Regions from separate parts of the Azospirillum sp. 11R-A genome, predicted to be linked through region 1. Evidence: predicted binding sites of a transcription regulator. Region 1 holds the regulator's gene; the other holds the start of a gene.
The links. The regulator PhoB, encoded in region 1, activates phosphate uptake and scavenging genes when phosphate is short. The targets are predictions, from matches to a motif close to TNTCATAAAACTGTCA.

Region 1 (3,926 bases):
CTGGGTCCGCGCCGACGACCAGATCGACCAGCTGGTGAAGGGCGCCTACCGCCGCGACCTGCCGGAGAGCGAGCGCGGGATCGGCGACGCCAAGGTCGCCGCCGCCGACGCGCTGCTGGCCTCCGGCGCCTTGGCGCAGGGCTTCAACACCACCCTGTTCACGGCCGGCGACAGTCGGGAGCCGGAACAGGCCGGCATCGGCGGCGCCATCGCCGGTTCGCTGCTGACCCTGCTGGTGACCATGGCGCTGTCGGTGCCGACCGGCATCGCCGCCGCGGTCTATCTGGAGGAGTTCGCGCCGAAGAACCGCTGGACCGACCTGATCGAGGTGAACATCAACAACCTCGCCGCGGTGCCGTCGATCATCTTCGGCCTGCTCGGCCTCGCGGTGTTCCTGGGATTCTTCGGCATGCCGCGCTCCGCCCCGCTGGTCGGCGGGCTGGTGATGGCGCTGATGACGCTGCCGGTCATCATCATCGCGTCCCGCGTCGCGCTGAAGGCGGTGCCGCCGTCGATCCGTCAGGCGGCGCTGGGCATCGGCGCCTCGCCGTTGCAGACGGTGCTGCACCATGTGCTGCCGCTGGCGATGCCCGGCATCCTGACCGGCACCATCATCGGCATGGCCCGCGCGCTGGGCGAGACGGCGCCGCTGCTGATGATCGGCATGGTCGCCTTCATCGTCGACGTGCCCCACGGGCTGACCGACAGCGCCACGGTGCTTCCGGTCCAGATCTACATGTGGGCCGACAGCCCGGAGCGGGCCTTCACCGAGCGCACCTCGGCGGCGATCCTGATCCTGCTCGGCGTCCTGATCCTGCTGAACGGCGCGGCCGTGATCCTGCGCAAGATTTTCGAGAGACGGTGGTGAGCGTCATGAGCATTCAGAACCCGCTGAAGCTGCGGCCCCGCGCCGACGACCGTCCCGGTCAACGCTCCGGCGCCGCGCTGCCCAACAAGATGACCGCCCGCGGGGTGAAGGTGTTCTACGGCGCCAAGCAGGCGTTGAAGGGCATCGACCTCGACATCCGGGAAAACCGGGTGCTGGCGCTGATCGGCCCGTCCGGCTGCGGCAAGTCGACCTTCCTGCGCTGTCTGAACCGGATGAACGACACCATCGAGGGCTGCCGGGTCGAGGGGCGGATCGCGCTCGACGGCGAGGACGTCTACGGCAAGGCGGTCGATGCGGTGCAGCTGCGCGCCCGCGTCGGCATGGTGTTCCAGAAGCCGAACCCCTTCCCGAAGTCGATCTACGACAATGTCGCCTACGGCCCGCGCATCCACGGGCTGGCCTCCGGCCGGGACGAGTTGGACGAGGTGGTGCAGACCTCGCTGAAGCGTGCCGGGCTGTGGGGCGAGGTGAAGGACCGGCTGCGCGAACCGGGCACCAGCCTGTCCGGCGGCCAGCAGCAGCGGCTGTGCATCGCCCGCGCCATCGCCGTCAGCCCCGAGGTGATCCTGATGGACGAGCCCTGCTCGGCGCTCGACCCCATCGCGACCGCCCACATCGAGGAGCTGATCGACGAGCTGCGGGCCAACTACACCATCGTCATCGTCACCCACAACATGCAGCAGGCCGCCCGCGTGTCGCAGCGCACCGCCTTCTTCCATCTGGGCGAGATGGTGGAGTGCGACGACACCGAGGAAATCTTCACCAACCCGCGCGACGAGCGCACCCAGGGCTACATCACCGGCCGCTATGGTTGAGATCCGCTCTGTGTGCCTGACGCCCGCCCCTCTTCCCTCCTTTGTTGAAAAGGCTGTGCCATGCCGGTTAACGTCGAGACGCGCGCTGTGAACGGAGCCACCATGAATGCGGCCCTGAAGCCGCTCGTCCTGATCGTCGAGGACGAGGCCGACATCCTGACGCTGCTGAAGTACAACCTGGAAAAGGAAGGCTTCCGCGTCGCCACCGCCAGCGACGGCGAGGAGGCCCTGCTGGCCGCCGGCGAACAGACGCCGCACATCGTCCTGCTGGACTGGATGCTGCCGCTGATGAGCGGGCTGGAGGTCTGCCGCCAGCTGCGCCGCAACGCCAAGACCCGCGACATCCCGATCATCATGCTGACCGCCCGCGGCGAGGAAGGCGACCGGGTGCGCGGCCTGAATTCCGGCGCCGACGACTATATCACCAAGCCCTTCTCCCCGACCGAGCTGGTCGCCCGCATGCGCGCCGTGCTGCGCCGCGCCTCGCCCGGCATGACCGACGAGGTGCTGACCTTCGCCGACGTGACGATGGATCTGGCTGCCCACCGCGTCCGCCGCAACGGCCGGGACGTACACCTCGGCCCGACCGAATTCCGCCTGCTGCGCCATTTCATGCAGCATGCCGGCCGTGTCTTCTCGCGCGAACAGCTGCTCGATCTGGTGTGGGGCCACGACGTGTACGTCGAGCCGCGTACGGTCGACGTACACATCCGCCGCCTGCGCAAGGCGATGAACGAAGAGGACGAGCTGGACCTGATCCGCACCGTGCGGTCGGCCGGCTACGCGCTCGATACCAAGTCGATGTAAGCCCAGGGTTGGGATGGGGGTAGGATGGGGGCCAAGACCACCGCAGCATTGGTGAGACTGCCCCCCATGCCGCCCTCATATCCGCCGATGATCCTGCTCTTCACCGATTTCGGGCTTTCCGGCCCCTACACCGGCCAGATGAAGGCGGTGTTGGCGCAACAGGCGCCCGGCGTGCCGGCCATCGACCTGTTCGCCGACGCCCCCGCCTTCGACCCGCAGCTGTCCGCCTATCTGCTGGCGGCCTACGCCCCGGCCTTCCCGGCCGGCAGCGTCTTCCTCTCTGTCGTCGATCCCGGCGTCGGCACCGACCGGCGGCCAGTGATGGTGGAGGCCGACGGGCGCTGGTTCGTCGGTCCCGACAACGGTCTCTTCGCCATGACCGCCCGCCGCGCAACGTCGTTAAACGCCTGGAAAATCGACTGGATCCCGGACCGGCTGTCCGCCAGCTTCCACGGCCGCGACCTGTTCGCCCCGGTCGCCGCCAGCCTCGCGACCGGCCGGACCGTCGCGCGCAGCCTGCTCGATCCCACCGCCATCGACCGTCCGGACTGGCCGGACGAACTGCCGCGCATCGTCTATGTCGATGTCTACGGCAACGCCATGACCGGGATGCGGGCCTCCGCCCTGCCCGCCGATGCGGTGCTGACCGCCGGTGGCGCCCGCATCGCCCGTGCCCGTACCTTCGGCGCCGTTGGGCCGGGAGAGCCGCTGTGGTACGAGAACTCCAACGGGCTGGCGGAGATCGCCGTCAACCGCGGGCGGGCCGACCGCGTGCTGGGTCTCAAGGTCGGCGACCCGCTGACCGTCGAGCCCTGAGCGGGCCCAAAACTGACCGCGTCCAAAAGAAAACCGCCCGGAAGCGGGTGCTTCCGGGCGGCTGGCGCATGATCCGATGCTTGTCCGATCAGGCGTCTCGGGTCGGATGTCTTTAGGCTCAGTCGTTGTTGCGCTGGCCCAGGAACTGCAGCAGGAACTGGAACAGGTTGATGAAGTCGAGATAGAGCGTCAGGGCGCCCATCAGGGCCAGCTTGCCGGTGCTCTCGTGATCGTAGCCCTCGGCGTAGCTTTCCTTGATCGCCTGGGTGTCATAGGCGGTCAGGCCGGTGAAGATCAGCACGCCGATGGCGGAGATCGCGAAGTGCAGGGCCGGCGACTGGAAGAAGATGTTCGCCAGACCGGCGATCACCAGACCGATGACGCCCATCATCAGGAACGAGCCCATCTTCGACAGGTCGGCCTTCGTGGTGTAGCCGTAGAGGCTCATCGCCAGGAAGGTCGCGGCGGTGACGAAGAAGGTCAGCGCGATCGACGCCCCGGTGAAGACCAGGAAGATGGCCGACATCGACAGGCCCATCGCGCCGCAATAGGCCCAGAAGATCATCTGTGCCGATGCGAAGGACAGGCGCTGGATGCCG
Region 2 (3,926 bases), on a different contig from region 1:
TCCTTGGCTCTTCAAAACCCCCTTGGGGTTCGCTGCCATAACAACCACAGGAGGGGTTTGTTAACCATGTCGCGAAAGAGCTTGACGAATTTTATATGGTTACGAAAGTGTTAACGTTGCTGCGCCGGTGACAAGAAAAGGTCGAAGCCGAAGCGGCGCGGTTCCCCGATGGGACGTGAACACTTACGCCCGAGCTGCCCCCCTTTTGAGACGACTGGGCAGCAGCTCACCCGATTGATCGAGGACTGGATAGGCGGCGGCGACCAGATGGGCGTTGATCCGGCGCAGGTCGCGCAGGATGTCGAGGTGGAGAGCGCTGGTCTCCACGCTTTCCTTGCGACCGGCGCGCAGGCGGGCGAAATGCGCCTCGGTGGCGCTGGTCTCCAGATCGCGGATCACCTCCTTTTCATGGATCAGAGCGCGGGCGGAGCGAACGTCGCGCGACACGAAGACAGCGGCGGCCAGCCGCTGGGTTTCGCTCAGCCGTTCCAGCATGCCGGCGATCTCGCCGGCCCCCTCGGTGGAGAAGCGCAGCTTGCGGCGGATTTTCTTCGAGGCCGTCTCCATCAGATTGCAATCGACGATGTCGCCGACATGTTCGAGGTTGATGGTGAAGGTCAGCACGTCCGACATCCGGCTGGCATCGCTTTCGTCCAGATCCTCGACATTGATCTGGGTGAGATAGCCTTTGATCGCCTCGTGCAGCCGGTCCAGCACATCGTCCATCCGGCGGATTTCCTGCACCCGCTTGCGGTCGTCGGTCTGGATCACGTCCAAGGCACCACGCAGCATGCCGTCCACCGTGTCGGCCATGCGCAGTGCCTCGCGCGAGGCATTGGCGATGGCGAGGTGGGGGATGCGCAGCGCGCTGCGGTCGAGATAGAGCGGCATCGCCGGGTCGGCGACCGCCACCCGCTCCGGGAACATCCGGGTCAGTGCTCGCGCGAACCAGGGCAGCGGGCCGATGAACAGCCCGGCCATCGCCAGATTGAAGGTGAGGTGGAAGTTGGCGGCCAGCCGCGTGGCGTCCGGCGACACCGCCTGCAGGCCGGCGGTGATCGGCCCCAGCAGCGGCACGACGATGAGGCAGCCGACGAGGCGGTTGATCAGGTTGCCGACCGGCAGCCGCCGGGCCGCCGGGTTGCGGCCGTCGCCGCCCGGCCCCTCGATCACCGGATTGACGGCGCTGCCCAGGTTGGCGCCTGCTACCATGGCGATTGCGGCCTCCGGCCCGATCACCCCGCCGCCGGCCAGCGAGGCGATCAGCAGGATGGCGGCGACGCTGGAATGGGCGGCCCAGGACAGCAGTGCCGCCAGCATCACCGCCACCACCGGATCGGCGGTCAGCATCGCCAGCATCCGCCGCAGCATCGGCGCATTCTCCGCCGGGGCGATGGTCGCCAGCAGCAGGTGCAGCGACAGCAGCATCAGGCCGAGCCCGATGGCGACACGGCCCAGATCGCGGCTGCGCGTCCGCGCCCCGCGGCGGAAGGCGATGAAGCCGCCCAGCAGCAGGACCGGTGCCACATGGGCGACGTCGAAGGCGAGGATCTGGACGATCAGGGTGGAGCCGACATTGGCCCCCAGCATCACCGCCAGCGCCGGCATCAGCGACACCAGCCCGGTGGCGGTGAAGCCGGTCGCCATCAGGCCGGTGGCGGTGCTGCTTTGCAGCAGCATGGTGATGCCCATGCCGGACAGGAAGGCGGTCCAGCGGTTGCGCAGTCCGGCCCCGAGGATGCGGCGCAGGTCGCCGCCCAGCGCGCGGGTCAGCCCGCTCTGCACCATGTGCAGCCCCCACAGGAGCAGCACGACATTTCCGGCGAGTTCCAGCAGCACCCGTGTCGCCTGCATCGCACCCCCTCTGTCGGATCGGGGATGCGGTCAGGCGGCACCCCTAACTGAAGGGTAGGGTGCGCGGATTGTTACGACAATATGACAGTTGGGTGACAGCGTAGGGGAAAGGGGGCCATGAAGCCCCTGTTCCCCCGGTTCAGCATGCCTCAGACGTTGAAGCGGAAGTGGAAGATGTCGCCGTCCTGGACAACATATTCCTTGCCTTCCTGGCGCATCTTGCCGGCGTCCTTCGCCCCCTGCTCGCCGCCGAGGGTGACGAAGCTGGTGTAGTCGATGGTCTCAGCGCGGATGAAGCCGCGCTCGAAGTCGGTGTGGATGACGCCGGCGGCCTCGGGCGCCTTGGCGTTGCGGCGCACGGTCCAGGCCCGCGTCTCCTTCGGGCCGACGGTGAAGAAGGTGATCAGGTCCAGCAGCTTGAAGCCGGCGCGGATCAGCTTGTTGAGGCCGGTTTCCTCCAGCCCCATCGACTCAAGGAATTCGGCCTTCTCGGCCGGGTCGGACAACTGGGCGACCTCGGACTCGATGGCGGCCGAGATCACCACGACCTCGGCGTTCTCGGCCTTGGCCTTTTCAGCGACTTTGGCGGAAAAAGCGTTGCCGGTCGCGGCCGACGCCTCTTCGACGTTGCAGACATAGAGGACCGGCTTGTCGGTCAGCAGCATGAACTGCTTGAACACCGACCGCTCGTCGTCCGACACCTCGACCACGCGGGCGGGTTTGCCGTCCTGCAGCACCTTCAGGGCGCGCTCCATCAGGTCGGCCTTGATCTTGCTGTCCTTGTCGCCGCCCTTGGCCTTCTTCTGCAGGCTGGTCAGCTGGCGTTCAAGGCTTTCCATGTCAGCGAGCATCAGCTCGGTCTCGACCACCTCGGCATCGCGCAGCGGATCGACGTTGCCCTCGACATGGGTGATGTCGTCGTCCTCGAAGCAGCGCAGCACATGGACGATGGCGTCCACCTCGCGGATGTTGGCGAGGAACTGGTTGCCCAGCCCTTCACCCTTCGACGCCCCGCGGATCAGGCCGGCGATGTCCACGAACTCCAGCTGGGTCGGGACGACCTTCTGCGACTTGGCGATCTCCGCCAGCTTGTCCTGCCGCGGGTCGGGCACGCTGACGCGGCCGACGTTCGGCTCCTTGGTGCAGAAGGGGAAATTCGCCGCCTCGGCCGCCTGGGTGGCGGTCAGGGCGTTGAAAAGGGTCGACTTGCCGACGTTCGGCAGGCCGACGATGCCGCAATTGAAGCCCATGGTTGGGTGCTCGCCGTCGGAAATGCTGGAATTGACGCGCTTTATCCTACGATGGGGACCAAAGCGCAAACGCGAAGTGGGGGAATGCCGGAACCGGCAAGGCTCGGCAGGCGCCTATTTGCCTTGGGTCGCCACCGTCACCTTGTTCATGAACAGCTCCGGCTGGCCGTCCACGATCAGGGGGAGGTTGTCGGAGACGGCGTCCAGCAGCGGATCGATCCAGCTCTGGTCGGCCTTGGCGAAGTCGTGCAGCACATAGCCGCTGACCAGATCCTTGTTGCCGGGATGGCCGATGCCGAGCCGGACGCGCCAGTAGTCCTTGCCGATATGCGCGTCGATGGAGCGCAGGCCGTTGTGGCCGCCATGGCCGCCGCCCTTCTTCACCCGGATCTTGCCGGGGGGCAGATCGAGCTCGTCATGGATGACGACGACGTTCTCGGGCTTCAGCTTGTAGAACTGGAGGGCGGCCACCACCGATTGGCCGGACAGGTTCATGAAGGTGGCGGGCTCCAGCGCCAGCACCTTGTCGCCGGCGACGGTGCCTTCGGCGGTCTGGCCCTGGAACCGCTTCTTCCACGGGGTGAAGCGGTGGCGCTGGGCGATGGTCTCCACCGCCATGAAGCCGATGTTGTGGCGGTTGCGGGCATACTCGTTGCCGGGGTTGCCCAATCCGACCAGAAGCAGCATGTCCCTCACCCTTTATTCGGAAACCAGGCTCCACAAACGAAGCGGGGGGCCGAAGCCCCCCACCGTAACCATCTTCGAAGAACGGACGCTCCCGATCAGGCAGCGGCGCCCTCTTCCGACTTCAGGCCCGACGGC

Region 2: the regulator PhoB is predicted to act here: its motif matches at 1,937-1,952, upstream of VH569_RS00135 (Na/Pi cotransporter family protein).

Annotation. Positions count from the first base shown of each region.
Region 1 is NZ_JBCEBL010000006.1:169,286-173,211, reverse strand. It holds gene pstA (phosphate ABC transporter permease PstA) at 1-868, shown strand, start outside; gene pstB (phosphate ABC transporter ATP-binding protein PstB) at 874-1,704, shown strand; gene phoB (phosphate regulon transcriptional regulator PhoB) at 1,807-2,511, shown strand; gene VH569_RS11635 (SAM hydrolase/SAM-dependent halogenase family protein) at 2,599-3,327, shown strand; gene VH569_RS11630 (Bax inhibitor-1/YccA family protein) at 3,446-3,926, opposite strand, start outside.
Region 2 is NZ_JBCEBL010000001.1:28,249-32,174, reverse strand. It holds gene VH569_RS00135 (Na/Pi cotransporter family protein) at 184-1,854, opposite strand; gene ychF (redox-regulated ATPase YchF) at 2,004-3,104, opposite strand; gene pth (aminoacyl-tRNA hydrolase) at 3,219-3,791, opposite strand; gene VH569_RS00120 (50S ribosomal protein L25/general stress protein Ctc) at 3,887-3,926, opposite strand, start outside.